Regions from separate parts of the Bordetella sp. 15P40C-2 genome, predicted to be linked through region 3. Evidence: predicted binding sites of a transcription regulator. Region 3 holds the regulator's gene; each other region holds the start of a gene.
What was found. The regulator LexA, encoded in region 3, represses DNA repair genes until DNA is damaged. The targets are predictions, from matches to a motif close to ACTGTATNNNNATACAGT.
Positions count from the first base shown of each region.

Region 1: a site for LexA is predicted at 2,827-2,844, ahead of imuA (translesion DNA synthesis-associated protein ImuA). Genes of this name have one in related genera too.
Region 2: a site for LexA is predicted at 3,097-3,114, ahead of GOQ25_RS12290 (PA0069 family radical SAM protein). Genes of this name have one in related genera too.
Region 4: a site for LexA is predicted at 5,055-5,072, ahead of recA (recombinase RecA). Genes of this name have one in related genera too.

Region 1 covers NZ_WSJA01000013.1:5,379-12,907, forward strand. The annotation lists gene GOQ25_RS05370 (NRDE family protein) at 1-231, shown strand, start outside; gene arfB (alternative ribosome rescue aminoacyl-tRNA hydrolase ArfB) at 241-657, opposite strand; gene queE (7-carboxy-7-deazaguanine synthase) at 852-1,484, shown strand; gene queD (6-carboxytetrahydropterin synthase QueD) at 1,516-1,959, shown strand; gene ypfH (esterase) at 1,997-2,701, opposite strand; gene imuA (translesion DNA synthesis-associated protein ImuA) at 2,859-3,542, shown strand; gene GOQ25_RS05400 (DNA polymerase Y family protein) at 3,472-5,091, shown strand; gene GOQ25_RS05405 (error-prone DNA polymerase) at 5,084-7,529, shown strand, end outside.
Region 2 covers NZ_WSJA01000025.1:321,610-329,138, forward strand. The annotation lists gene rplS (50S ribosomal protein L19) at 1-229, opposite strand, end outside; gene GOQ25_RS12285 (DMT family transporter) at 463-1,335, shown strand; gene GOQ25_RS19390 (hypothetical protein) at 1,353-1,826, opposite strand; gene GOQ25_RS12290 (PA0069 family radical SAM protein) at 1,839-3,089, opposite strand; gene GOQ25_RS12295 (sulfate adenylyltransferase subunit 1) at 3,273-4,571, opposite strand; gene cysD (sulfate adenylyltransferase subunit CysD) at 4,591-5,499, opposite strand; gene GOQ25_RS12305 (phosphoadenylyl-sulfate reductase) at 5,510-6,262, opposite strand; gene GOQ25_RS12310 (sulfate/molybdate ABC transporter ATP-binding protein) at 6,259-7,320, opposite strand; gene cysW (sulfate ABC transporter permease subunit CysW) at 7,334-7,529, opposite strand, start outside.
Region 3 covers NZ_WSJA01000014.1:165,910-173,438, reverse strand. The annotation lists gene tig (trigger factor) at 1-554, shown strand, start outside; gene clpP (ATP-dependent Clp endopeptidase proteolytic subunit ClpP) at 557-1,210, shown strand; gene clpX (ATP-dependent Clp protease ATP-binding subunit ClpX) at 1,310-2,608, shown strand; gene lon (endopeptidase La) at 2,860-5,322, shown strand; gene lexA (transcriptional repressor LexA) at 5,598-6,290, opposite strand; gene GOQ25_RS06345 (amino acid aminotransferase) at 6,676-7,529, opposite strand, start outside.
Region 4 covers NZ_WSJA01000025.1:178,810-186,338, forward strand. The annotation lists gene metE (5-methyltetrahydropteroyltriglutamate--homocysteine S-methyltransferase) at 1-2,128, opposite strand, end outside; gene GOQ25_RS11670 (LysR family transcriptional regulator) at 2,245-3,165, shown strand; gene recX (recombination regulator RecX) at 3,229-3,804, opposite strand; gene recA (recombinase RecA) at 3,879-4,946, opposite strand; gene GOQ25_RS11685 (response regulator transcription factor) at 5,192-5,881, shown strand; gene GOQ25_RS11690 (sensor histidine kinase) at 5,940-7,382, shown strand.

The DNA.
Region 1 (7,529 bases), on a different contig from region 3:
CTGGCCGACCGTACGCCTGCTATAGACTCGGAACTGCCATGTACCGGCATCCCGCTCGCGCGCGAACGCTTGCTGAGCAGTCCGTTCATCGTCAGCCCGGACTATGGCACCAGAGCATCTACCGTACTGGCGCTACATGCGGACGGACGCGGCGAGTTGCATGAGCGGCAATTCAACGCTGCCGGGGAGGCAATCGGCGATAGTGATTTGACGTTTGCATGGCGGGCGTGACGGCGCACCTTAGTCGGCGACTACCTTACCGCGCAGCCGTTTCGTGTCGCCCCGTTGAACTTTACCTTCGACCCGGCGCCGCTGCGACGCGCGCGTGGGGCGTGTTGGCCGTCTGGGTTTGACGGGTTTAGAGACGGAACGGATCAGTTCGGCCAGACGTTCCAGCGCCTCGGCGCGGTTTTTATCCTGGCTGCGGTAGGTCTGCGCCTTGATGACGATGATGCCGTCCTTGGACACGCGGCGATCGGACGCCTCGCATAGCGCAGTCTTGATGGCCTCCGGCAAGCTGGAGGCGTGCACGTCGAAGCGCAGATGCACGGCGCTGAACACTTTGTTGACGTTCTGGCCGCCCGCGCCTTGCGCCCGTATCATGCTGAATTCGACCTCCTGCTCGTCCAGGTAGAGGTCATTTTGGATATGGTACATAGCTGCCGCGCCGTGACGGCGCCTTGTTGGTCACTGCATGGAGCAGGATACCTTATGCGGGCTGCGACACTGTGAAAACACCCCGCGCGCACCGATTCGGGGCTACATCCCGGTAAAATAGTCGATTCCCGTCAGGAACACCCCTGCCGGGGCACGCCGAATGGCGCAACGCCCCATGGCGCAACGCATTTTCCATGACTTATTCCGCCAAAGAAATCTTCAAGACCCTGCAAGGCGAAGGCGCGCACGCTGGGCGCGCAGCTGTGTTCTGCCGTTTTGCCGGGTGCAACCTCTGGTCTGGGCGCGAGGCCGATCGCGCGAGTGCCGCCTGCACATTTTGCGACACCGATTTTGTCGGGGTCGACGGTATGGGCGGGGGCAAGTTCACCACGGCCGACTTGCTGGCTGACACCATCGCTCAAACGTGGGGGGCCGACACGGCTAACCGTTACGTCGTCTTTACCGGCGGCGAACCGTTGCTGCAGCTCGATGAAGCCTTGATCAAGGCCGTGCACGCGCATGGTTTTACCATCGCGATCGAGACCAACGGCACACTCAAGCCGCCCCCGGGTATCGATTGGATATGCGTCAGCCCCAAAGGAACCGCGCCTGTAGTGATCGAGCGCGGCAGCGAGCTTAAGCTCGTCTATCCCCAGACCAACGCGCTGCCCGAACGATTCGCGCATCTCGATTTCGAACACTTTTTCCTGCAGCCCATGGATGGACCGGCGCGCGCCGTCCATACCGAGCAAGCCGTTCAGTACTGCCTGCAACATCCGCAGTGGCGGTTGAGCTTGCAGACTCATAAATACATAGGCATTCCGTAATGATGACGTCCCACCCCTTGCGAGGCACGCGATGATTTCCGTGACGCGCAAGCTGGAATTCGATGCCGGGCATCGCATCCCCGATCACCGCAGTCAGTGCCGCAATTTGCATGGGCACCGTTATGTACTAGAAATCACATTAACGGGCGACGTCGTCGATGCGCCCGGTGAATCGGATAACGGCATGGTGATGGATTTCTCCGAAATCAAATCCATCGCCAAACAGCATATCGTCGATGTTTGGGATCATGCTTTTCTGGTGTATCGCGGCGATGAGACCGTGCGCGGTTTCCTGGAGACCTTGCCGGGACATAAGACCGTGGTGTTGGACTGCATCCCCACAGCCGAGAACCTGGCCCAGGTGATCTACCGCAGCCTGGCGCCCCACTATCACGGGCATTACGGCGCCTCGCTGCGCCTGAGCCGGGTGCGCCTGTACGAAACGCCGAACTGCTGGGCGGATTTCGAGGGCTGAGGTCGCGCGTCGGCTGGCAGAAGGTTGCTACCGTGGCTCAATGGAGCGTTTCGCCCGAAGGCGGCGTTTGATTCAAGCCTAGCGCGGCTTCCCAGCTGCGCAAGGGCACGCAAGTCTGCAGCCGCTCGATCGCGCGTTGCACCAGCGCCGGGTGCAGTTCGTGGCCGACCTTGCTGGCCACATCGATGGTGCAATCGCCATGCAGGGAATCTAACCAAGCCTGTGCAGTTTGCGCGTAGCTCACGTTCATTACCGCATCATCGGCGCCATGCAACAGATGAATCGTCGTGTAGTGCGGTGCGACCTTGGGCAGACGTGCATAACGGCCCGAAAAGGCCAGTACGCGCCCGGCCAGGCCATCGTGCGCCTGCACGGCTTCCAACGCCATGATGGCGCCTTGCGAAAAGCCCGCCAACGCGGTGTCGGACTGCAGCAACCCGAAGCGAGCTTGTGCCGCGCGCACGTATTCCACCAGTGCAGGCATTGCCTGAGCGACACGCGCGGCGCGATTGTCCTCGTCGATGCCGCGCGCCGAAAACCACTGACGTCCCGAAGGCGCACTGTCATACGGCTCAAAGCCGGCTGGCACCAGAATGGCCGCTGCGGGAAACGCGGCTCGCAAGGCCTCTGCCAGGGGCACCAGATGCTGAGGTGTCCCGCCCACGCCATGCAACAGGACAAACAACAGCTTGATGTCGGTGTCCGCCTCGGGCAGAAACTCCAGGCCTTCGGGCTCGCTCATAAATATGCTCCAGCAATAGGTGATCTGTGACAGCCCCGTTAATGCCGGGGCTCAGAGCAAGCCTACTGCATTAATGACGAACGCGCTTTTTTCGAAGGGTTCTGCTCCTGCGGCAATTCCAAAATACTGTATATTTACACAGTCTTTTGGAATTACCATGTTAGCGCCCGAGCACATCCACCCTTCCCTCTGGCGCGCCACCCAACTGGCGCGCAGCGCCACCCGTGGCGTGGCTACCGGCTATGCGGCCCTGTCGGCCCAATTGCCCGGTGGCGGGTGGCCTGCGGGCGCGTTGATCGAATTGCTCCTGCCGCATGCGGGAATAGGCGAAATCCGTCTGCTGCAGCCTGCTGTGGCGCAATTAGACCGGGATCATCCTATCGCCCTGGTGCAGCCACCGCATATGCCGCATGTGGCCTGCTGGCAGGGATGGCGCTTGAATCCTTCCCAGCTGTTGTGGGTGGCGCCCGAGCGGCCGATGGATGCGCTCTGGGCGGCCGAGCAGATCCTTAAACATGGCAGTTGCGGCGCGCTGCTGTGCTGGTTGCCACGCGTGCGGGTGGAGTCGCTGCGCCGCCTGCATCTGGCCGCGCAAGCGGCCGAGACCTTGTGCTTTGTCATGCGGCCGGCCACGGCGGCACAACAAGCCTCGCCCGCGCCTTTGCGCCTGGCGCTATCGCCCGCGCCGGGCGGTTTATCCGTGCAGATTCTGAAACGGCGTGGCCCCGCCGTGGCGCAACCGCTGCTTTTGGTTTTCGAGTCCTCTGATCATGCCTCTGTGGATCGCCACCCATCTACACAGCCTGCCCTTAGACGCGACGCGCCCTCACTGGTCTCTTGATATGGCTTTCGCGGTCTTGGATCAGATGCGGGTGCTCGCACTGACGCCGGCGGCCGCGCAGGCCGGGATCCAAGCGGGCATGCGTCGCGCGGGCGCGGCGGCGATTGCGCCAGACGTACCGTTGCTGGCGCGTGATCCGGTCGCGGAGGAGCAACTGCTGCAGGAAGCCGCGCTCGCCTTGCTGCAATACACCCCCGAGATCGCCGTCGCCGAACCCGATACCCTGCTGCTAAAGGTGGATGCCAGTTTGACGTATTTCGGCGGGCCGCGCCGGTTGCAGCGGCGCATTGCCGAGACGCTGCGCGGCATGAATCTGCATGCCCGGCTCGGCATGGCGCCCACGGCTCAAGGCGCCTGGTTATTGGCACGGCAGCCGCGTGCCCGGGGGCCGCGTCGCGCGCTGCGCATCGCGACGCTCACGCGTCAGCTCGATGCCTTGCCTTGCGCGCTCTTGCCACCCGCCGCGGCGCGGCTGGAATGGCTGCACAGTATCGGATGTCGCACGTTAGGAGCGCTGCGCCGCTTGCCGCGCGCGGGGTTGCAGCGGCGTTGCGGGCCCGAGCTGATGCAGGCCATGGATACCGCCTACGGCGCCGTACCCGAATGCCATCTCTGGATCACGCCCCCCGCGCGTTTTCAGCAACGACTGGAGCTGCCCGACTACATCGAACATGCCGAGGCGATATTGTCCTGGGCACAAAGACTGATCGAGCCGCTCTGCGGCTGGCTCACGGCGCGACGCCTGGCGGTACAGCACATCACGCTGTCGATCGAACATGAACGCGGCCGCCACGCCCGGCCGCCCACCGCCTTGCTTATCCGGCTCGCTCAACCGGCATGGCAGGCGCATCACTTGTTGAACCTGCTGCGCGAACGATTGGGCCGGCTGCCTCTCGAGGCCCCCGCGATCGCGCTATGCCTGCAGGTCGACGAAACCGTGGAACAGCCCGAGGCCAGCACCAGCCTGTTTCCGGAACCCGGCGGTTCGCTGGCCGATCATGCGCGCCTGCTGGATTTGTTGAGCGCGCGCCTGGGGCGCGAGCGCGTACTGCAGCCACGCCCGGTCGCCGACCATCGGCCGGAGGTAGCGAATCGATGGGGGCCTGCGCAAGAAGCGGATGCCCCGGCTACGGCCTCGCGCCAGAAACGGGTATCCGCGAAGTCGGCGCGAGGAACCCCCGTACCGCCCGGCCGCTCGATAATCGGCGCGGGCGGCGTGTCCCGGGCTAGCAACCATCCTCTTGGCCACATCGATACCTGGGCCGCTCTGCCCACCGCGTCCCAACCCCGCTTTGATCTGATGGATCGACCGTTCTGGCTGTTAGAGCCCGCACTCGCGCTCCAGGTGCGTCATCATCGCCCCGTGTATGCCGGCCAGACTTTGCGTCTGGTGCGGGGTCCGGAACGCATCGAAAGCGGCTGGTGGGATGCGGCACTGACGCTGCGCGACTATTTCGTGGCCGAAGACGAGGCGGGTGCCAGATACTGGATTTATCGCGAGCGCGATACGGAGAACGCGCGCTGGTTTTTGCATGGGCGCTATGGTTGAAGCCACGTATGGACTGCCCGCGTATGCGGAGCTGCAGTGCCTGTCGAATTTTTCCTTTTTGCAAGGCGCCTCGCACCCCGAGGAGCTGGTCACTCAGGCCGCACAATTGGGCTATTCGGCGATTGCGATCACGGACGAGTGCTCCGTGGCAGGCGTCGTGCGCGCATTGATAGAAGCCGAAAAACAAGAGATCCCGCTGATCGTTGGCAGCACGCTGCGCCTGCAAACCGGCACCTCGCCGCATGCTCCCACCCTGTCGCTGGTCTTGCTGGCGCAGACGCGCGAGGGCTATGGCAACCTGTCGGAGCTCATCACGCTGGGCCGCTCCCGCGCTGAAAAGGGCTCGTATCGATTGCTGCTGGACGATATCACCGCGCCGGGGCCCGAGTATGCGCATTTACGCAATATGCCCGATTGCCTGGCCATCCTGGCGCCCGAGCATGGGACGCCCGCTGAACACATCGCACGGCATGCGCAATGGCTCGCTGAGGTTTTTCCGGGCCGCGCCTGGCTCGGCCTGACATTGCTGCATGAAGCCCGCGACGATCTGCATCGTCAGGCGGTGCAGCAGGCGTCCCAGCGCACCGGTTTGCCGGTCACCGCGCTGGGTCATGTGCATATGCATGTGCGTTCACGCAAACCTCTGCACGATACGCTGACCGCGATACGCCTTAAACGCACAGTCGCGCAGTGCGGCTATGCCCTGCAGGCCAATGCCGAACAACATCTGCGCAGCCGCCTGCGACTGGCCTCGCTCTATCCCGCCGAGATGCTGACCGAAACCGTGGCCATCGCGCGGCGCTGCACGTTTACGCTGCGCTCGCTGCGCTACGAATATCCGGACGAAATCGTACCCGAGGGAGAAACGCCCACCAGCTACCTGCGTAAAGAGGTGTATGCGGGCGCCGAGCGGCGATTCCCCAACGGAATCCCTATCGCCATCCGCGATCAGATCGAAAAAGAATTGTCCTTGATCGCCGAGATGCAGTATGAGCCCTATTTCCTTACCGTTTACGACATCGTGCGGTATGCCCGCGATCATCATATCTTGTGTCAGGGGCGCGGCTCGGCTGCGAACTCGGCCGTGTGTTATTACCTGGGCATCACCGCGGTGGACCCGGAACGTAGCCAGACCTTGTTTGAACGGTTCATCAGCAAAGAACGCAACGAGCCGCCCGACATCGACGTTGATTTCGAACATCAGCGCCGCGAAGAGGTGATCCAGTACATCTACCGCAAATACGGTCGGCGCCGCGCGGCGTTGACCGGTGTGGTCATTTCCTATCGGCCGCGCAGCGTACTGCGCGATACCGGACGCGCACTAGGAATCGACCCGGGTGTGATCAATGCTGTCGCGCGTGCACACCAATGGTGGGATAGCAAAAAAGGCTTGCTGCGCACACTGGGCGGCTGTGGCCTGGACCCGGAATCGACGGTGGCCAAGCACTGGGCCATCCTGGCCGAAACGCTGATCAACTTTCCTCGCCATTTGTCTCAGCATCCGGGCGGCTTTGTGATCGCGCGGGACAATCTGGCGCGGCTGGTACCCATTGAAAACGCCGCCATGCCCGATCGCAGCGTGGTGCAATGGGACAAGGACGATCTGGATGCGCTGGGTTTGCTGAAGGTCGATGTGCTGGCCTTGGGCATGTTGTCCGTGCTGCGTCGCGCGCTCGATCTGGTGAGCCTGCGGCGCGGACAGACATGGACGCTGCCTGATATCCCCAAGGAAGACCCCGCTACCTATGACATGATCTGCGCGGCCGATACCGTGGGCGTATTTCAGATCGAATCGCGTGCGCAGATGAGCATGCTGCCCAGACTCCGGCCACGCGAATACTACGATCTGGTCGTTCAAGTCGCCATCGTGCGCCCGGGCCCCATTCAGGGGGGCATGGTGCATCCCTATCTGCGACGGCGCCAGAGTCTCGAGGCCGAGAGCTATCCCAGCGAAGCCGTGCGCGAAGTGCTCAAGCGCACGATGGGCGTGCCTATTTTTCAAGAGCAAGTGATGCAGATCGCCATGGTGGCGGCCGATTTCACACCGGGTGAAGCCGACGAACTGCGGCGTTCCATGGCGGCATGGCGCCGTAAAGGGGGCATCGACAAGTTCAATCAAAAGCTTATCAATGGCTTGCTGCGCAATGGCTATACCGAGGAGTTCGCCGCCTCGATCATCCGACAGATCGAGGGCTTTGGCGAATACGGGTTTCCGGAAAGCCATGCCGCGAGCTTTGCCCTCCTGGCCTATGACAGCGCATGGCTGAAATGTCATGAGCCCGAGGCATTTCTGGCGGCATTGCTCAACTCTCAACCCATGGGGTTTTATGCCCCGGCACAACTGGTGCAAGACGCGCGCCGGCATGGGGTGCAAGTGTTGCCCGTCGATGTGATGGTGAGCGATTGGGAAGCTACGTTGGAATCGGCTCTACCTGGAT
Region 2 (7,529 bases), on a different contig from region 3:
TACGCTCGACGGCTTCACCCGACGAGATCTTGCGCACGATGAAGGAAGAATTCAGACCGCGATTGCGCTTGGCGATCACGACGCCTTCGTAAGCCTGAACGCGCTTACGGGTGCCTTCAACGACGTTGACGCTGACCACCACGGTGTCGCCAGGGGCGAACTCGGGCATGGTCTTGTCGCCGGTCAGGCGGGCGATTTCTTCCTGTTCCAGGATAGCGATGAGGTTCATAAGAACTCCAAAATCATCATGCCTTGCGGTTTATTAGCGTGGATTCGTGGCGTGAGCCCGTACCCGATAAGCGTGACGCAAGCAGAGGATGAGGGTTGTGGTAAACCCAGCATTCTACATCAAATCAAGCATTTAGGCATATTAGCGGGTGGCTTTCCCCACGGACAGAGTTTTCGCAGTACGCTGTCCGGCTTCTTGTCACAAAACTGTCGTACGCAGCAGCCGCAGCATTCATGTCTTACGCATCCCTGTTATTAGTCGTCTTGGCGGCCATGGCGCACGCCACCTGGAATCTGCTGGCAAAGCGCGCCGCCATGGTGGGGCCGGTTTTCGTGTTTGCTTACGGCATGTGTTCCGTATTGCTCTACGCGCCCTGGGTGCTATGGATCTTGATGACCGAGGGGATGGACTGGACCTGGCCAGTGGTGCTGTGCATCTTCGCCTCGGGACTGTTGCACCTGGCCTACAGTCTATGCCTGCAGCGTGGCTACCAGGTGGCGGATCTGTCGGTGGTGTATCCGATCGCTCGGGGCACCGGGCCGCTGCTATCGACCATGGGGGCATTCATCCTGTTGCACGAGCCGGCCACTACCACCGGCATTATTGGCATGCTGTGCGTGGTCGGTGGGGTGCTGCTGATCGCCACGCAGGGCCGGCTCTCGCTATTTCGCCAGCCCCATGCCTGGGTCGGCGTGCGCTGGGGCGTGCTGATCGGGCTCTTTATCGCGGCGTATACCGTCGTGGACGCTTATGGCGTCAAGGTGCTGCTGCTGATGCCCGTGCTGTTTGACTGGTTCACCTGTGCCACGCGCAGCGTCATCATGGCCCCCCATATCCTAAGCCGCCGGGCGCAAAACTGGGAAGCCATGCGTGGCTACTGGGGTTTGGCGTGGTTGGTCGGGCTTTTGTCGCCGCTGGGCTACATCCTTGTGCTCTACGCATTGCGCAACGGCGCACCGCTAAGCCTGGTCGCACCAGCGCGGGAAATGTCCATGATGCTGGGGACCCTGGCCGGGATGTTCCTGTTACGCGAAAAAGTTGGCGTGGGCCGATTGCTAGGCTGTCTCGCTATCTTGGCGGGCGTGATTTTGCTGGGATCGAGTTAACTCAGCTAAGCGTCGAGTCAGAACCCCGCTGCCGCACCCAACCACATCAGTCCTGGAATCAACGCCCCCCACACGGCAACCAGCAGGATATCGACCACTTTCTGACGCAAGCTCAGCGCAGGCTGGCAGGCGTAGGCCGTGCCGAGGGACTGGCTGTGTAATGCAAGACCTTCCAGGTGGATTGCCTCGGCCTTGGCGTGTCCGGCGATGTGCGCGTGACCCGTGGAGGCCGGCGTCGTGTGGACGGCCTCGCCTGTCGCCGGCGCATCGGATGTGGGTGCGCTGTCTGCTTGAGGAATCTCCAGGGATTGCGGCGCAGCGGCGGGCGGCATGCATACCGAATGGGCCCGACCTCGCCCCGCGGAGAACGGCCAACGTACCGGCCGGCGTAGCCCCGTGGCCACCATCTGTACCAGTCTGGCGGGCGCCCAAATGGACAGCCGCGATGGTACGGCGAGATCGGAATCGGAAGTGAGCGTGGCAGTGGACATGTGAGACTCCGGTTAAAACAGCGCTAACTGCGGGGAAGGCGACATCGGCGTAGCGCCGCGGGCGCGGCGTGAGTTGCCCGCTACCGAGGACGCTGCGGCCGCGCCTCCCAGGGCGGTGGCCGCCTCGGGGGCTTGAAACAAATGCGTGGCCAGTTGGGGCCGGGTGGTATTCAGAGCCAACTTGCGCACGGCCAGGTTGAACCGTTGGCGCAGCAGATTGGCCCAGAGACCTGTGCCGCTCATACGCGTGCCGAACTGCGGATCATTCCGGCGGCCATTGCGCAGGTCTTCGATACGATGCAGGACGCGCTGAGCGCGGTCGGGGAAATGGGTGTGTAGCCATCGCTCGAACACCGCGCGGACTTCCCAAGGCAGGCGTATCACGGTGTAGCTGGCGTAGCAGGCCCCCGCTTGCGCGGATTCCTGAAGGATGCGCTCGAGTGACTCGTCGTTGATAAACGGGATGACCGGGGCGACCAGAACGCCGACCGGGATCCCGGCATTGGCGAGAGTGCGCACCGCCTGGATACGTCGCCAAGGCGCGGAAGCGCGTGGCTCCAAGGTACGCGCCATGTCGCTATCCAGCGTGGTGATGCTGATGTAGACCGTCACCAGCCGCTGCTCAGCGAGCGCGCGCAACAGATCGAGATCACGCTCGATCAGTGCATTCTTTGTCACGATCGTTGCCGGATGCCGGGTCTGCAGCAGCAGTTCCAGCACGCCGCGCGTCAGTTGCCACTGGCGCTCGATCGGTTGATAGACGTCGGTCGCTGAGCCGATGTTGATCGGTGACACCCGGTAGCCCGGGCGCGCAAGTTCGGCGCGCAACACGTCCACCGCATTGGTCTTGGCTACCAGCTTGGTTTCGAAATCCAAGCCCGGGGAGTAGCCAAGATAAGCATGCGTCGGCCGCGCATAGCAATAGACGCAGCCATGTTCGCACCCGCGATAGGTGTTGACCGCCACATCGAACGGAATATCCGGCGAATCGTTGCGCGATAAGAGCTTGCGCGCCTGCTCGGGTGCGACGGTCGTCTGGGGATTCGGTTGGAGCTCTACAGTTCTGGCCCCTGTCTCGCAGCCATGCGAGCCGCCGAGTAGCGCCGAATCCTGATCGCCGTGCCAGCCGTCGTCGGCCGGCTCGCGCTCCGTTTGCTCGAAGCGGTGGCGGACATTAGTAACCGCTCCCCGACCGCGCAAGGCGGCGGGGGCGGCAGCCGGGGACCCAGTACCGGCGGAGAAAACGACGTTGGTGCGTGCCATGGAAAGTACTGTACATAAATACAGTATTTTCGGCAAGCCCCAAGTTCGCTCGTTGAGCGAAATGTCACTTTACTCCAAGCCAGGCCGCCACGGCGCGTCCGATTTGCGCGCTCCTAGGAGGAGTTGGGGAAAGCGATAATGTGCCCCGCCCTCGCAGAAAAACAACAGTGGAGCACAGCGCATTTATCGCAACATGCCGGCCGCTGCGGTTTGATGCGTGGCCGCATCGATCAGAATAAAAGCGCCGGTGGCCGGCAAGTCCGCGTAGGCGTCGACCGCCAAGGCCTCCCGCGTCGAGAATGTGATGCGGCCGATGTCATTCATACTCAGGGACTCCCCGCCGCTTGGCACCTCCTGCAGCTCGTGGATGTCACGCCGCGTCAGCACCTCGCGCACTTTAGCGGAGGTGAGTCGCGTGCCTTGCTTGAGCAAGTACTTGCGAGCGGGATTGAGCGCCTGGGCATCCAGCCAGCAGACCTCGGCCTCGAAATCGCGTCCGACGCGCGCGGGAGCGGCGACGTGCGACAGCACATCGCCGCGCGAGACGTCCACGTCTCGGTCGAGCACGACAGTCACGGAATCGCCCGCCACCGCGACATCGACTTCCCGGTCGAAGGACGAAACAGACTTGACGCGCGCCGTCACGCCCGAGGGCTGCACCACCACCTCGTCTCCGGGACGCAACTCGCCGCTGGCAATACGCCCCGCATACCCACGAAAATCATCGACGCTGGATCCACCATGACGCAGCACCCATTGCACCGGGAAACGCAAGGGCCGCTCGACGGGAGCAGCGTCCACACCTAGTTGCTCCAGCAACGTCAGCAGTGGCGGGCCGTCATACCAGGGGGTATGCGCCGAGGGATTCACGACGTTATCGCCTTCCAACGCCGAGATGGGCATAACGTGATACTGCTCAATCTGCAGCCGGGCCGCGAGATCGGCGTAGGCCCCGCGGATCCGCTCGAACACAGTCCGATCCCAGCCGATCAAATCCATCTTGTTGACCGCGACCACGATGTGTCGGATACCGAGCAGATGCGCAATCGTGCTGTGCCGCTTGGTCTGGGTCAGCAGCTGTCCATTGGTAACCCGTGTCGCATCGATCAGAATGATCGCGGCATCGGCCGTGGAAGCCCCCGTGACCATATTGCGCGTGTACTGTTCGTGTCCGGGTGCGTCCGCGACGATGAACTTACGCAACGGGGTCGAGAAATAGCGATATGCCACATCGATGGTGATGCCTTGTTCGCGTTCGGCTTCCAGGCCGTCCGTCAGCAAGGCGAAGTCGATGCCATCGCCGGCGACACGCTTGTATTTGGCCCGCGAGATCGCATCGAGCTGATCGGCGAACACGCCCTTGCTGTCATACAGCAGCCGCCCGATCAGCGTGGATTTACCGTCATCTACCGAGCCCGCAGTGATCAGGCGCAATACACCATGGTCGGCGGCGGGCAGAAAAGAGTCATTCACAGCGTTCATGTCGTTATCCGCTTACCAGTTAAAAATAGCCTTCTTTCTTGCGCCGCTCCATGGACGCCTCGGAAGTCTGATCGTCCATACGGGTCGCGCCACGCTCGGTGATGTCGGTCACGGCGGTTTCGGCGATGATGGCTAAGGGGTCGGCTGCTTCTGATGCCACGGGGCAGGTGCACGAGATATCGCCCACGGTGCGAAAACGCACCGACAAGTTTTCGACCTGTTCACCGTCGCGTGGCGGGGTCAATGGCGTCACGGGTACCAGCAAACCCTTGCGCCGCACGACATCACGCCGATGGCTGTAGTAGATGGATGGCAGTCGCAACGCCTCGCGATGGATGTACTGCCATACGTCCAGTTCGGTCCAGTTAGAGATCGGAAACACGCGCATGTTTTCGCCTGGATGCACGCGGGTGTTAAACAGATTCCAGAGTTCGGGGCGTTGCGCTTTCGGATCCCACTGACCAAATGCGTCGCGGAAAGAGAAAATGCGCTCCTTGGCGCGTGCTTTTTCCTCATCGCGCCTGGCGCCACCGATACAAGCGTCGAAGCCGAATTCTTCGATCGCTTCGAGCAGCGTGACGGCTTGCGCGGCGTTACGCGAATCGTTTTCCTGACGCAGCACCACACTGCCGCGTCGAATCGAGTCTTCGACACTGCGCACGATCAACTGCTCGCCCAGTTCGGCGGCACGCTCGTCGCGAAACGCGATCACCTCATCGAAGTTATGACCCGTGTCGATATGCATGAGAGGAAACGGAAATGGCCCCGGACGAAAGGCTTTCTCAGCGAGCCTCAACAGCACGACCGAATCCTTGCCGCCCGAGAACAGCAATACCGGCCGTGCGCATTCGGCCGCCACTTCGCGCAAGATGGTGATCGCTTCGGATTCCAGCCAGTCGAGATGGCTACGATGAACAACGACAGACATAATTTTCCTCTCAGACAGATGTTGCTTTGTACGGCGCGGCGGTCACCGGGATGACGCGGTTGCCAGCGTGCAGGCCGCACTCTTTAGCGTCGGAACTTTCCCACCACCACCGCCCTGCCCTGACGTCCTCACCGGGGCGGATAGCGCGCGTACAGGGCTCACAACCGATCGAGGGATAGCCTTGATCGTGCAAGGGGTTATAGGGAATGCCCAGCGCGCGGATGACATGCCAGACATCGTCCTGGCTCCAGGATGCCAGTGGATTGAATTTGTAGAGCCCGAAGACCGGGTCTTGCTCTTGTTCGGCAAGCGTGCCGCGCGTGGCAGCTTGCTCGCGTCGCTGGCCGGTAATCCATGCGCCGCGCCCCGCGAGTGCGCGCTTGAGGGGATCGACCTTGCGGATCTGGCAACAGGCCTTGCGCAGCTCCAGACTTTCGTAGAACGCATGGGCTCCATGTATCCGCACATAGGCATGCACGGCATCCTCATCGGGCCGATATACGGTTAACTCGCGGCCATAATGCTGACGCACTGTGTCCAGCATATCCAAGGTCTCGCGATGCAAGCGCCCCGTATCCAGTGTGAACACTTCGAGCGCCAAGCCCGATTCATAAATAGCATGCGTCAATACCATATCCTCGGCCGCCAGCGATGAGGCGAGCGCGGCGTCTGGATAGCGATGCGCAATGTCGGCGAGGGTCTGTTGCAGCGCTTGCCAGCGCTGGGCGACGGCGGGTTGTAGATCGAAGTTTGTCATCGTCATGCCGAGGCGAAAACGCGCGCGCGACGTGGGCGCGCAAGCAAGCTTTCACCCTCCTTGAGTTGAAGTTCGCGGTATAGCTGTTCAGGCACTTGCGCTTCGATCATGTCCTGACGATCTTGACGCTCGAGCTCCAGATAAGCACTGGGACCCGCCAGATACACATGGCGCAGTCGCACCGGTATGCCCTGCCCACCGCCGTCGTTGCGCGCCAGATCGATTTCATGGGGACGCACATAGGCGACGGCCTCTTGCTGACGAGCGCCATGCAACTCGGGCGCGGGAAGTTCGATCCCATGTGCCTGCCAAATGCCATCGTTGACATGCCCGGCCACTTGATTAACGTCGCCCAGAAAGCCGTATACGAATGGCGTGGCCGGGTGTTCCCATACCTCGCGCGGCGTGCCGACTTGTTCGACATGCCCCGCATTCATCAACACGACGCGATCGGCGACCTCGAGTGCTTCTTCCTGGTCATGGGTGACGAACACGCTGGCGACATGCAGTTCATCATGCAGCCGACGCAGCCAACGGCGCAGCTCCTTGCGCACTTTGGCATCGAGGGCACCGAACGGCTCGTCCAACAACAGCACTTGAGGCTCGACCGCGAGCGCGCGCGCCAAGGCAATCCGTTGACGCTGGCCTCCCGATAACTGCGCGGGATAACGATCGGCCAGCCAATCGAGCTGCACCAGATTCAGTAATTCGTGCACTTTGGCTCGAATACGGGCCTCGCTGGGGCGCTCGGAACGACGCATGACACGTAGACCGAACGCTACGTTCTCGAACACGGTCATGTGTTTAAAGAGCGCATAGTGCTGAAACACGAACCCCACGCGGCGGTGGCGCACGTCCACGCCTGTCGCGTCTTCACCGGAAAACAACACGCTGCCGCTATCGGCGGTTTCCAGTCCAGCGATAATGCGTAGCAGCGTGGTTTTGCCGCAGCCCGATGGCCCCAACAACGCGACGAGCTCGCCCGTCTCGATATGCAGCGACACATTGTCGAGCGCGCGAAAATTGCCAAACCGGCGCGAGAGATTTTTGACTTCGATACTCATGATTCAATCTTCCTCAGGCGGTTGCCGGCCGCGACACGGCAATCGGGGCAGCTGCTGTTTCAAAGGGATCCAAGGCATCGGCGGGTGTGGCGCTGCGCCACTCGACAATGCTCTTGATTACCAGCGTCAGCAGAGCGAGTAACGCCAGCAGTGAAGCCACTGCGAACGATGCGGCGAACTGGTACTCGCCATACAGAATCTCGACGTGC
Region 3 (7,529 bases):
AGTTCGCCAAAGCCCTCGGCCAAGCCGAAGGCGATGTCGAAAAGCTGAAGGCCGACATCCGCGCCAACATCGAGCGCGAAGTCAAAGCCCGTTCGCAAGGCCGCACCAAGGCCAGCGTCATGGACGCCCTGGTCGAAGCCGCCAAGTTCGACGTGCCCAAGGCCCTGGTCGACAGCGACGTGGAAAGCCGCGTTCAAGCTGCCCGCGAAGAGCTCAAGCAGCGTGGCATCCCGAACGCCGAGTCGGTGCCCATCCCGGCCGAAGCTTTCAGCACCGAATCGGAACGCCGCGTGCGTCTGGGCCTGTTGGTTGCCGAGCTGGTCAAGCAAGCTCAATTGCAAGCCAAGCCCGAGCAAGTCCGCGCTCGCATCGAGGAATTCGCGCAGAACTACGAGCAACCGGCTCAGGTTGTCAGCTATTACCTGTCCGACCGTCAGCGCCGCGCTGAAATCGAAGCAATCGTGCTCGAAGACAACGTCGTGCAACACGTGCTCGAACAAGCCAAGGTTACCGAAGAGCAAGTGCCCTTTGATCAGTTGATGGGGATGGCGTAAGTATGCAGAGGTTTACCGATTTCTATGCAGCAATGTACGGCGGGTCTTCGGTCACGCCGACCGGCCTGGGTTATATCCCCATGGTCATCGAGCAGTCTGGTCGCGGAGAGCGTGCCTATGACATCTATTCGCGCCTGCTGCGCGAGCGTCTGATCTTCCTGGTTGGCCCGGTCAATGACAACACGGCCAATCTGATCGTGGCGCAGTTGCTGTTCCTGGAATCGGAAAACCCCGATAAGGACATCTCGCTATACATCAACTCGCCTGGCGGGTCGGTGTATGCCGGGATGGCCATTTACGACACCATGCAGTTCATCAAGCCCGATGTTTCGACATTGTGCACGGGCTTGGCGGCCAGCATGGGCGCATTCTTGCTGGCGGCTGGCAAGAAGGGCAAACGTTTCACGCTGCCTAACTCGCGCATCATGATTCACCAGCCGTCCGGCGGTGCCCAGGGTCAGGCTTCGGATATTCAGATCCAGGCTCGCGAAATCCTGGACCTGCGCGAGCGTTTGAACCGCATTCTGGCCGACAATACCGGACAGCCGGTAGAGAGAATCGCCGTCGACACCGAGCGCGACAACTTCATGTCGGCTGAAGATGCGGTATCGTATGGGTTGGTGGACAAGGTTCTCGCATCCCGCTCCGAGGGCTAAGCTCGCGGTAAAACCCGGAGCAGTGCGGTGACGTCCAAGTAAGCGTTGAATACGCCGGCCCTGTGGCTGGCGCATTCTCACCAGAGATACGAAACACATATGCCTGATAAAAAGGGACCGGCCGACGCCAAGGTGCTGCACTGCTCGTTCTGCAATAAGAGCCAGCACGAAGTCCGCAAGCTGATCGCGGGGCCATCCGTGTTCATTTGCGACGAGTGTATCGACCTTTGCAATGACATTATCCGCGAGGAGGCTCAGGCCACCGCGCGCGCGGCCATTCGATCTGAGCTGCCTACGCCGGCTGAGATCAAGACTTTCCTGGATCAGTACGTTGTTGGTCAGACGCTGCCCAAGCGCATGCTGGCCGTAGCGGTATATAACCACTACAAGCGTATTCGCCACGGCGAAATCAAGGGCGACGAAGTCGAGCTGTCCAAGAGCAACATCATGCTCATCGGGCCCACCGGCTCGGGCAAGACCTTGCTGGCGCAGACGCTGGCTCGCATGCTGAACGTCCCGTTCGTCATGGCAGATGCCACCACGCTTACCGAAGCCGGTTACGTGGGCGAGGACGTCGAAAACATCATTCAAAAGTTGCTGCAAAACTGCAACTACGAGGTAGACAAGGCACAGCGCGCCATTATCTACATCGACGAGATCGACAAGATCTCCCGTAAGTCCGACAACCCCTCGATCACCCGTGATGTATCGGGTGAGGGCGTGCAACAGGCGCTGCTCAAGCTTATCGAAGGCACCGTGGCTTCCGTGCCTCCGCAGGGCGGACGCAAGCACCCGAACCAGGATTTTGTCCAAGTCGACACCACCAACATCCTGTTCATCGTGGGCGGTGCGTTCGACGGCCTGGAAAAGGTGATCCGTGATCGTACGGAAAAATCCGGCATCGGTTTCTCGGCTTCGGTCAAAGCCAAGTCCGAACGCGGCGTGGGCGAACTGTTTAGCGAAGTCGAGCCCGAGGACCTGATCAAGTTCGGCTTGATCCCCGAGCTGGTTGGTCGGCTGCCCGTGGTGGCCACGCTGGACGAGCTGGACGAAGCCGCGCTGGTTCAGATCTTGACCGAGCCCAAGAACTCGCTCATCAAGCAATTCCAGAAGCTCTTCGCGATGGAAGGCGCTGAACTCGATGTACGGCCCGGCGCGCTCAAGGCGATTGCTCGTAAGGCGCTCAAGCGCAAGACCGGTGCGCGTGGTCTGCGCTCGATTATCGAGGGTGCTTTGCTCGATACGATGTACGACCTGCCGTCACAAGGCAACGTCAATCGTGTCGTGCTTGACGAAAACGCCATCGAAGGCGACGGCAAGCCGCTATTGATTTACGCTGAAGAGGGCGAATCGTCCGATAAATCGGATCAATCGCAGGTTCGCGGTGCGGCGGCTTAACACGGCTGACATACTAGCAACAGCGAGTAAACGGAACGGCGCGCGCCGAGCGCGCGCCACTGTGACGCAGCCGGCCGCTGAGTAGGCAAATGACCCGTTTTGTAACGGGTTTTTTTGTGTTTTGCTGCCCCTCTGCACGACGATAGCTTGAATTTTCGGCTATTGTTCCCATATGAGACGTGATGACGAGGATAGCTGGGTTTGCCTGGCGTCCGCTTTTCACTACGCCGAGTCAAATCAAGGAATCCGATATGTCTGCCAGCCAGACCCTGCCTTCTGAACCCATCGATCTGCCGCTGCTGCCGTTGCGCGACGTGGTGGTGTTCCCGCACATGGTTATTCCGCTGTTTGTCGGGCGTCCTCGCTCGATCAAAGCGCTGGAAGTCGCCATGGAGTCGGGCAAGAGCATCATGCTGGTCGCGCAGAAATCCGCCGGCAAGGACGATCCGACTCCCGAAGACGTCTACGAAATCGGTTGCGTCGCAAGCATCCTGCAGATGTTGAAACTGCCCGACGGCACCGTCAAAGTTCTGGTCGAAGGCACGCAGCGCGCGCGTATCGATACGATCGATGACGCCGAAACCCATTTTGTTTGCCGTGTTACACCGGTAGAACTCGACGTCACTCAAAGCTCTGAAACCGAAGCCTTGCGCCGCGCGATCGTCGCGCAGTTCGAGCAGTACGTCAAACTGAACAAAAAGATTCCGCCCGAGATTCTCACTTCGCTGGCGGGCATTGACGACGCGGGCCGTCTGGCCGACACCATCGCCGCGCATTTGCCGCTCAAACTCGAGCAAAAGCAAAGCATGCTCGAGGTGCTGGCCACGTCCGAGCGCCTGGAAGGCCTGCTGACCCAGCTCGAAACGGAAATCGACATCCTCCAGGTCGAAAAACGCATTCGCGGCCGGGTCAAAAAGCAGATGGAGAAGTCGCAGCGCGACTACTACCTGAACGAACAGGTCAAGGCCATCCAGAAAGAGCTGGGCGAGGGCGAGGAAGGCGCCGACATCGAAGAGCTCGAAAAGAAAATCATCGCGGCGCATATGCCGAAGGATGCGCGCAAGAAGGCTGACGCCGAGCTGAAAAAGCTCAAGCTGATGTCGCCCATGTCGGCCGAAGCGACGGTTGTGCGCAACTATATCGACACGCTCATCGGCCTGCCTTGGAAAAAGAAAAGCAAGATCAACAACTCGATCGGCAACGCCGAGAAAGTGTTGGACGACGATCACTACGGTCTTGAAAAGGTCAAAGAACGCATCGTCGAATACCTGGCCGTGCAACAGCGCGTCGACAAGGTCAAGGCACCGATCCTGTGTCTGGTTGGCCCTCCGGGCGTGGGTAAAACTTCGCTGGGTCAGTCCATCGCGCGTGCGACCAACCGCAAGTTCGTGCGGATGGCGCTCGGCGGTGTGCGCGACGAGGCAGAGATTCGCGGCCACCGTCGCACTTATATCGGCTCGATGCCCGGAAAGATCTTGCAGAACATGAGCAAAGTCGGGGTGCGCAATCCCTTATTCTTGCTCGACGAGATCGACAAACTTGGCATGGACTTCCGTGGTGATCCCGCGTCCGCGCTCCTCGAGGTGCTCGACCCCGAGCAAAATCACACGTTCCAGGATCACTACATCGAAGTCGATTTCGATTTGTCTGATGTGATGTTCGTGGCGACCAGCAACACGCTGAATATTCCGCCCGCGCTGCTGGACCGTATGGAAGTCATCCGTCTGTCGGGTTACACCGAGGAAGAGAAAATCCATATCGCACGCGATCACTTGCTGCCGAAGCTCATGAAGAACAACGGCGTCAAGGAAAGCGAATTGGTCGTGGATGACTCGGCATTGCGCGACATCGTTCGCTACTACACCCGTGAAGCCGGTGTGCGGGCCCTCGAGCGCGAAGTGGGCAAGATCTGCCGTAAAGTCGTCAAGGAACTGCTGGCTCAAGCCGACGAAGCCAAGGCGTCTGGCAAGGCAGCATCGGCGCCGGTCACCCCCGTGCACGTGGATGCGGACAACCTCAGCAAATATCTGGGCGTTCGCCGCTATTCGTTCGGTATGGCCGAGAAGGAAAACCAGATCGGACAGGTGACAGGACTGGCCTGGACTGAAGTGGGCGGCGATTTGCTCACCATCGAAGTCGCGGACATGCCTGGCAAGGGCGCTATTCAGCGTACCGGCTCGCTGGGCGACGTGATGAAGGAATCGGTTGAGGCAGCGCGCACCGTCGTGCGATCGCGCGCGCGCCGTCTGGGCTTTGCCGATACCGTCTTTGAAAAGCGTGACATGCACGTCCACGTGCCCGAAGGCGCCACGCCTAAAGACGGTCCGTCGGCCGGTATCGCCATCACCACCGCAATGGTGTCGGCCTTGTCGCGCATTCCTGTACGGGCAGATGTGGCGATGACGGGCGAAATCACGCTGCGCGGGGAAGTCCTCGCGATTGGCGGGCTCAAGGAGAAACTCCTGGCTGCTCACCGTGGTGGCATCAAAACCGTGCTGATCCCCGAGGAAAACGTCAAAGACTTGGCGGAGATCCCGGACAACGTCAAGAACCAGCTGGAAATCATTCCGGTGCGCTGGATCGACAAGGTCCTGGAACTGGCGCTCGAGCGCATGCCCGAGCCCCTGGCCGAGGATGAAGTCGTAAAGGAGCCTCTGGCGGCGAAAGCTGCGGAAAGCTCCAGTGCGACGGCTGATCCTGTGATTAAGCACTGATCGCGGCAACCAGCGGGCGTCCGTAAGGGCGCCTGTAAGTAACACTGCTGCACAAAAGCCCGCGGCTGCAGACGTCGATACGACTGCAGCCGCGGGCTTTTGTGTTCGGCGGCAACGGGTCTTCGCTTCGTTATGGCGAGACCAGGCCCTGAATTCCTATGGGGATTTGGGACATTCCTTCGATAGCACAGCAGACTACTTCACGTTGCGCCATGCCTCGCGCTTACAGGTCCAGACACACCGCGCCTGCAGCGTTAGCGCGACAACAATATTTTTCAGTGCAACGCGTGAGTGCGGATCAGGCCGACGGCAATGCCTTCGAGCGCAAATTCTTGCGTGCCATCGACGCGAATCGGCTCAAATTCCGGGTTCTCGGGCAATAATTCGATATGTCCCTGGCGGTGCTGTAGACGCTTGACTGTCACGTCGTCGCCCAGGCGCGCTACGACGATCTGGCCATTGCGTGCCTCGGCAACGCGCTTGACGGCCAGCAGGTCACCTTCCAGGATCCCAGCATCGCGCATACTCATGCCGCGAACCTTGAGCAAATAGTCAGGCGTTTGCGCAAACAACCCCGGATCTACGCCGACTTCACGTTCCACATGCTCGGCGGCCAGGATGGGGCTGCCTGCGGCCACGCGTCCTACCAGGGGCAGCATTAACCGCGTAATCGTTTCCGTCGCCATGCCCACCAACGTGGAGGCAGCAGCGGCCGCTGACGAGCTCTCGCGCGCGGCGGTGGCTGTCTCGACCGATTCGATCAACCGAATGCCCCGCGAGGCGCCTGCCGTCAGCTCGATCGCGCCTTTACGCGCCAGGGCTTTCAGATGGTCCTCGGCGGCGTTGGGCGAACGAAATCCCAATGCGCGCGCGATCTCGGCGCGCGTGGGGGGGAAACCGGTGCGTGCCACCGTCTGCCGGATTAGGGTCAAAATTTCCTGTTGGCGAGCGGTGAGTTTGGTAGCCATGGCAATGATCCGCGTGGACTGTATGAATATACAGTCAGGATTCTGGACGAGACGGCTCGAAAATGCAAGTCGACCGCGTTGCGATGGTGTGGCGCGGGGGGCTCGCTAGCGCGGTGTCGCCTAATTGCCGCCAATAGCGTCGAGTTTCTACCCGGTCGCGCACGGCACTGAATGAACGTGATCCGCCAAAACCGGCCAAAAAAAGCCCCTCCGCTATCTTTGTCCTGAGCTGCACCCCAAAGTTGGACATACATCCGACTTCTTGGGATCGGCGCACCTTGCATTGGGTCGGATTCTCGTACGACCCGTTGCGACAGTTCGTTGGGGAGGGGCTTTCTCGATCGAGGCAACGCTTGCGCGCACCTCGATCTCTGTGACGCAATGCTTACTTGATCACCGCGGCAATGGCTTTCGCCACCGTATCGATGTTACGGCTGTTGAGCGCCGCGACGCAGATACGGCCGCTGCTCACCGCGTAGATACCGTGCTCTTCGCGCAAGGTATCCACCTGCGCTGAGGTCAGACCCGAGTACGAGAACATGCCGCGCTGTTGCAGCACGAAGCTAAAGTCTTGCGTCGCACCGGCGGCCTTGATCTTTTCGACCAGCTGCTGACGCATCAGACGAATACGATCGCGCATGCCAGCGAGCTCTTCTTCCCAAAGGGTGTACAGCTCGGGCGTGTTCAGCACCGACGAAACTACCGTGCCGCCGTGGGTGGGCGGGTTCGAGTAGTTCGTACGGATGACGCGCTTGAGTTGGCTCAGGACGCGCTTGGCTTCGTCTTGGTTGCCCGCGACGACCGTCAGGGCGCCGACGCGCTCGCCATACAGCGAGAACGACTTCGAGAACGACGAGCTGACCAGCATCGTCAAACCGAGATCGGCAAACATACGGACCACGGCGGCGTCTTCTTGCAGACCGGCGCCAAAGCCTTGGTAGGCGATGTCCAGGAACGGCACCAGATTGCGTGCCTTCACGACCTGAGCGATCTGTTCCCACTGCTCGATCGTGGGGTCCACGCCGGTCGGGTTATGGCAGCAAGCATGCAGCACGACAATCGTCTGTTCCGGCGCGGCTTGCAGGGAAGCCAGCATGCCTTGGAAGTCCAGACCGTGCGTCGCGGCATCGTAATACGCATAGGTGTCCACCGGGAAGCCGGCGCGCTCGAACAGGGCGCGGTGGTTTTCCCAGCTGGGGTTGCTGATCAGAACCTTGGATTGCGGCAGCAGCTGACGCA
Region 4 (7,529 bases), on a different contig from region 3:
GTACGTTCGGAGAATGAATGTCGTACACACCCGGCCCGATATCGTTGGGATACTCGAACTCCTCGAACGCCTTGAGCAACTCCATATTTGAACGAGAGGTCTCGATAGTGATGACATCGGCGTCCATGGCCGCAATGGCTTCGATGATGTCATTGAACTCGGCGTAACACATATGAGTGTGGATTTGCGTATCCGGCGCAACGCCAGCCGTGCTCAACCGGAAGCAATCCACGGCCCATGCCAGATAGTCCTGCCAGTCGCCTCGCCGCAGCGGTAGGCCTTCGCGGATCGCGGGTTCGTCGATCTGAATCACCTTCACACCCGCCGTTTCCAGATCGACCACCTCGTCGCGCAGCGCCAAGGCGATCTGCCGGCATGTCTGCTCACGGGGTTGATCATCGCGCACAAAGGACCATTGCAAAATCGTGACCGGCCCGGTCAACATGCCTTTTACCGGTTTATCCGTCAGGGACTGCGCATAGGAGGACCACGCCACCGTCATGGGAGCCGGACGCGCCACATCCCCAAAGATAATCGGCGGCTTCACGCAACGCGAACCATAGCTTTGCACCCAGCCATTGCGCGTGAATGCGAATCCCGCCAGCAACTCGCCGAAATACTCGACCATGTCGTTGCGTTCGGGCTCACCATGTACCAGCACATCCAGACCGACCTTTTCCTGGAATCGGACGACCTCCTCGATTTCGCGGCGAATGGCGGATTCGTACGCGGCGTCGCTCAGGGCGCCCGCCTTCCAGTCGCGGCGCAGCGCGCGGATGGCCGCTGTTTGCGGGAACGAGCCGATCGTGGTGGTCGGATATGGCGGGAGCCGCAACGCCTGTTGCTGTTGGGCGATGCGCTCGACAAAGGGAATGCGATCGCGAGAAACGGCCTCGGCCTGCGCCATCCTGCGGGCAACTGCGGCATTGTGAATGCGGGTCGAGGCGCGGCGGGCCCGTAACGCCGCGCGCTGCGTCGCCAACGCCTCCGCTACCTCTGGCAGGTCCGGAGTATCCAGTGCACGCGCCAACAGATTCAGTTCGTCGAGTTTCTGCGCGGCAAAAGAAAGCCAACTCTTGAGCTCCGCATCCAACTCCGTTTCGTTGTCCAGATCTACCGGTACATGTAATAGCGAGCACGAGGGCGCCAACCATAAACGATCACCCAACCGAGCCCGTACTGGGGCAAGCTTTGCCAAGGCCGCATCCAAGTCAGTCCGCCAGATATTGCGTCCGTCGATCACGCCTGCCGAAAGCACCTGGTCGTCTCTCAAGCGCGCCGCGACGCTTTCCAATTCGTTAGGGGCCCGCACCGCATCAATATGTAGGCCTGCAACAGGCAGGTCCAAAGCCAGATCTTGATTGTCGCCCAGCGCGCCGAAGTATGTCGCGACGAGCAACTTCACAGGCGCTTGCGCCAAACGCGCATAGGCTGCGAGATAGGCCTCCCGCCAAGCTTGCGGCAAATCCAGCACCAGAACGGGTTCGTCGACCTGTACCCACTCCACGCCCTGCGTCGCCAGCCGCGCAAGAACGTCGGCATATACGGGCAGCAGCGCCTCCAGCAATTCAAGCTTGCCTTCGTCGGAAGCACCGGCGGTAAACGCATCGCCTTTACCGAGCCATAACCAAGTCAGCGGGCCCGGGATCACCGGTTTGACGCGGTGACCCAAGGCTTGCGCCTCGCTCACCTGCTTGAACAGATAGTCGCGCGCAATGCGGAATTGCTGACCGGGCACGAGTTCCGGCACGATGTAGTGATAGTTGGTATCGAACCATTTGGTCATTTCGCAGGCCGCCGTGGGCGTGCCGGTCGGAGCACGGCCGCGCGCCATGCGAAACAACGTATCCAATGCCACTGGCTGATCGTCAGCTTGGCCAAAGCGGGCGGGCACAGCACCCAGCAATGTCGTCCATTCCAACACGTGGTCGTACCAGGCGAAATCCCCAACTGGCACCCAATTCACATCCGCTCTCGCCTGTCGCTGCCAGTGTGCCGTGCGTAGTGCGCGAGCGGTTTTCTCCAGGTCGTCGACAGACAAATCGCCCGCCCAATACGCCTCCAACCCGCGTTTCAGCTCGCGGTGTGCGCCAATGCGGGGAAAGCCCAAATTATGAGTGATGTTCATTCAAAATCCTTTTTATCAAGTTTTTATCAACTTAACGGTATTTTGCGCGAACAGTTACTTGCGTCAAAATCAAATTGAGCATAGATTAATTGAGAAATTTTCATATTCAACTCCTCATGCTCGAAATACGACACCTCGAAACCATCGCCGCTATTCGCGATGGTGGCAGCCTGCAAGAGGCGGCCGAACGCCTGCATTTAACGCAGTCGGCCCTATCGCATCAATTGCGCGATCTGGAAACACGCCTGGGTACCCCCTTACTCAACCGGCGTACCCGCCCCGCGCGTCTGACAACCGCAGGATTGCGGGTATTGGCGCTGGCCGACGAGGTACTGCCCCGCGTGCGGGCCACGGAACGCGAACTGCAACGCCTCGCCGCTGGACGTACCGGCAGGCTCCATCTGGCAATCGATTGCCACTCGTGTTTCCAATGGCTGATGCCCAGCATGGATAACTTTCGCGGGCAATGGCCGGAGGTAGCGCTGGATCTATCGGCCGCCTTCTCATTCGCCCCGTTGCCGGCGCTGGTGCGCGGCGACTTAGACCTCGTCATCACCTCGGATCCACAACCCCTGGAGGCAGTGGACTACATTCCGCTTTTCAAGTACGAACTCGTCCTGGCTGTTTCGGAATCGCACCCCCTGGCGTCCACCAAGTACGTGCAGCCAGAGCAACTCGCTGATCAGGTGTTGATCACATATCCAGTAGAACGCTCGCGCCTGGACGTGTTTACCGCGTTCTTGGATCCGGCCGAAGTCGAACCCGCCTCAGTCCGCAAGGCAGAGTTAACGCCCATCATCGTGCAGCTAGTCGCCAGCAACAGAGGCGTTGCCGCATTGCCAAATTGGGCGTTGACCGAATACTTGCAGCACGGATGGCTACAGCTATGCCACTTAGGGCAAAACGGCGTATGGCGCACGCTATACGCGGCACTGCGCACAGAAGACGCGGATGCGCCATACATCCAGGATTTTCTATCGATTGCGCGGGAAACTTGTTTTAAGACATTGGACGGGATACGGTCCGTCAAAGCGTAGCGTCGCCCTGCCAGACACGGGACCCCATGCACAGGACCCCATACACGCTACGCACACCCGACATCAATCGTCGTCGCTGGAATCACCCAAAATGCGGCGTATGACATCGTGACTAAATCCCCGCCCCGCCAAAAAGCGGGCTTGTTTGGCGAACTCATTCCGATCGACCGGCTTGGCGCCAAACCGCTTGCGCCAGACTTCCTGCGCTCGCGTGGCCTCCGTAGCGCGCAGATCGTCGCGCAGCTGGGCGACCTGCTCTTCTGCCACGCCATGCTGACGCAGCTCTTGCACGATACGGGCAGTCCCCTGACGGCCCGCGCGCCGATGCACCAGACTTTGCGCAAAGCGCTCCGTGGACAACCAGCCCTCTTTCTCAAGATCGTCCAAAACCCGTTCAATATCGGCCGGGGCTTCGGCATAGGGCTGCAGTTTGCGCGCCAGCTCATTGCGCGCATGCTCACGCCGGGACAAATAGCCAACCGCGCGCGCCTTTAAGCTGGGACCGCGCGGCTTCGGTTTGGCAAGGGTTTCGAAATCATCAAGCGGAGCCTGACGAACGCGGGCATTCCCGCGACGTGACGCGCCCAGCGGTTCACGGCGAATCTCGGAATCGTCGGGATTCGCCGGAGAAGGACGCATGGTTTCGAATCCACCATCGTCGGACTCGGACTCAACCGAACCGCGACGTGGTCTCTTCGAAACCGCTGACTCCGTCATTCGGCGTCGGCAGCCTCGGCTTCGCTAGCGGAGAACGTCGCGGCACGGCTGACGATACCCTTGTTTTCCCGAACCTTGTTCTCGATCTCGACAGCGAGTTCGGGATGTTCTTTCAGGTATTCGCGGACATTGTCCTTGCCCTGGCCGATACGCGTACCGTTGTAGCTGTACCAAGCGCCCGACTTGTCGACGATGCCTGCTTGCACGCCAAGGTCGATGATTTCGCCTTCGCGCGAGATGCCCGCACCGTACATGATGTCGAATTCGGCTTGCTTGAACGGAGGCGAGACCTTGTTTTTAACAACTTTGACGCGTGTCTCGTTGCCGACGACTTCCTCGCCCTTTTTGATGGAACCGATACGACGAATGTCCAAGCGCACCGACGAATAGAACTTCAGCGCGTTGCCGCCGGTCGTGGTTTCCGGGTTGCCGAACATCACGCCGATCTTCATCCGGATCTGGTTGATGAAGATCACCATGCAGTTGGTGCGCTTGATCGTGGCGGTCAGCTTGCGCAGCGCCTGGCTCATCAAACGAGCCTGCAGGCCGGGCAACGAATCGCCCATTTCGCCTTCGATTTCAGCCTTGGGCACCAGGGCCGCCACCGAGTCGATGACGATCAGATCCACCGAACCGGAACGCACAAGAGCGTCGGTGATTTCCAGCGCCTGCTCGCCCGTATCCGGTTGGGAAATCAACAGGTCGGTCAGATTCACGCCCAGCTTGGACGCATACTGCACATCGAGCGCATGCTCGGCGTCCACAAAGGCGCAGGTGCCGCCGATTTTTTGCATTTCGGCAATGACCTGCAACGTGAGCGTGGTCTTGCCGGAGGATTCCGGACCATAGATCTCGATCACACGGCCGCGCGGCAAACCGCCCACGCCCAGCGCAATATCCAGCCCCAGAGAGCCGGTCGACACCACCTGGATGTCGTGTTCGACCTCGTTGTCGCCGTAGCGCATGATCGAGCCTTTACCGAACTGCTTTTCGATTTGCGAAAGCGCGGCGGCCAGAGCCTTGGACTTTTCCGAGGCGGCGGCTTTGCTGGTTTTATCGTCCATGTAGTTCCCGTGGATAAATGGTATTGACGCAGAAGAGATGAGGAGGCCCGCAGCTAGTGTGCCGTACGCCGTCTACACGTCTAAGCGCCAATTATTGCATCCGATTATACTGGATATAAATCCAGTGTGCTAGTTTTTTCATCTCTTCGGCGTGCTGGGCAATTCAGCGACGCTGTGCCAGAATGCCTCGCATATGAACTCGCGGCCGGGACCACAACGTAGGTTCGACGTCCCGCCTCACACCCATGCGAATCCTGATTGCCGAAGACGACAGCATACTGGCCGATGGCCTGTCGCGCTCGTTACGTCACAATGGTTACGCGGTGGATGCCGTGACCGATGGTGCCGCCGCGGATTCGGCCTTGGTCGCACAGGCGTTCGACCTGCTCATTTTGGATCTGGGTCTGCCCCAGCTGAATGGACTTGAGGTGCTACGCCGCCTGCGCGCACGAAATTCCGCGATCCCGGTGCTCATCCTCACTGCCGCCGATAGTGTCGAACAACGCGTGCAGGGCCTCGACCTGGGCGCTGACGATTACATGGCCAAACCTTTCGCCCTGTCCGAACTCGAAGCCCGGGTGCGCGCCCTCACCCGCCGAGGCGCGGGCGGCGGCGCCACGCTGTTACGCCACGGACGACTCGTTTTCGATCAGACGGGGCGGGTGGCGACCGTCGACGATCAGACCCTGGATCTGTCGGCTCGCGAGGTCAGCCTGCTGGAAATCCTGCTGACTCGTAGTGGCCGCATGGTGAGCAAGACGCAACTGGTCGATCATCTGTGCGAATGGGGCGAGGAAGTCAGCACGAACGCGATTGAAGTGTACGTGCATCGCCTGCGTAAAAAGCTCGAGCCGAGCGGCGTCAAGATCATTACGGTGCGCGGGCTGGGTTACTGCCTGGAACGAGACCACGGTGTCTCTCCGCTTGCGCACTGAGCCCGACGGCCAGCCGTCGCATACCGATGAAGCGCTGAACCAGGAAGCGCTGGACGCCATGCGTGGCGGGGCCAAGGGCCCAAGCTTTGCGCCCCCGCAGCGATCTTTGTTGGGAGAAATCCTCGACTGGATGCTGGCCCCACTGTTTTTACTGTGGCCCATGAGCGTTGCAATCACCTATGTCGTGGCGCAGAACATCGCAAATATCCCTTACGACCGCGCGCTCGCCCAAAACCTGCATACCCTCGCCCGCCATGTTCATGTGCAAGACGGCCACCCTATATTGCGTATCAACGATTCGATCCGACAGGTGCTGCATCCTGGCGAAACCGACAGCGTTTTCTGGCTGGTACGCGGCGGACGTGGAGAGCCATTAGGCGGCGATCGCGGCCTGCCCCTGCCCAGCGAGCTGGGGCCACCCCAGCCCGGCAAGGTGTTTTACACCGAGGAAACCTTGCGGGGCTTTGACGTGCGTCTGGCCTACATGTGGCTGGATCTACACATTCCCCACTCCGACCCCGTCCTGATTGTCGTCGCGGAAACCATGGAAAAGCGCATGGAGCTGACCAATGACATCATCAAGGGCGTCATCATTCCGCAATTCATTGTGCTGCCTGTGGCCGTCCTGCTGGTATGGTTTGGGCTGTCCCGCGGCGTAGCTCCACTGAATGCCTTGCAGCAACGACTGCGTGCGCGCCGTCCCGACGATTTGTCGCCCATCGACGAAGACGCTGCGCCGTCCGAGGTCGCACCGCTGGTCGGCGCAATGAATGAATTGCTGGATCGCTTGTCTGCCAACGTCCAGGCGCAAAAACGCTTTGTCGCCGACGCCGCGCATCAGCTCAAAACCCCGCTAGCCGGACTACGCACCCAGGCCGAACTCGCCTTGCGCGACGCCAGCCCAGAGGAAATGCAAGCCAGTCTGCGCCAACTGATTATGGGGTCCGAGCGTGCCACTCGATTGGTCAATCAGTTGCTCCTGCTGGCCCGGGCCGAAAACCCCCATGCCGTGGAGCTGGGCATCACCGACCTGCACGCCATTGCCCAAGAGCAAACGCTGCATTGGGTCCCGCAAGCGCTGGCCGTCCATACTGATCTCGGTTTTGAAGGCGCCGATACGCCTCTCATGATCATGGGCAACGACATCCTGCTCGCCGAGTTACTCAATAACCTCCTCGATAACGCGTTGCGCTACACACCACCGCAAGGCCACATCACCGTCAGAGTGCGCCAGACGCTTACCCAGGCTGTGCTAGAGGTGGAGGACTCGGGTCCAGGCATCCCGGCGGAAGAGCGTGAGCGCGTTTTCGACCGCTTCTATCGCGTGCTGGGCACGCAAGCGGAAGGCAGCGGATTAGGCCTGGCCATCGTGCGCGAAATCGCGCAAAAGCATGACGCGGATGTGCAAATCCTTGAAGGTACTTCACATTCGTCGTTGCCAGGCACCTGCATCCGCGTGATGTTTCCTCGGCACAGAGCTGCGGACCACGACTTCGGGTGATCGCTCTCGAGCCACAGACCGTCGAGCCGAAAGCCCAGCATCGCGCGCATCAAGCCCCGACCTCCAATAGCCTAGGGAACAGTGTGCTTTTCGCGTAAACGGAAAAATTCAGTTTCAAAATTAAGTCTCAAGTAAGCAACACGTCAG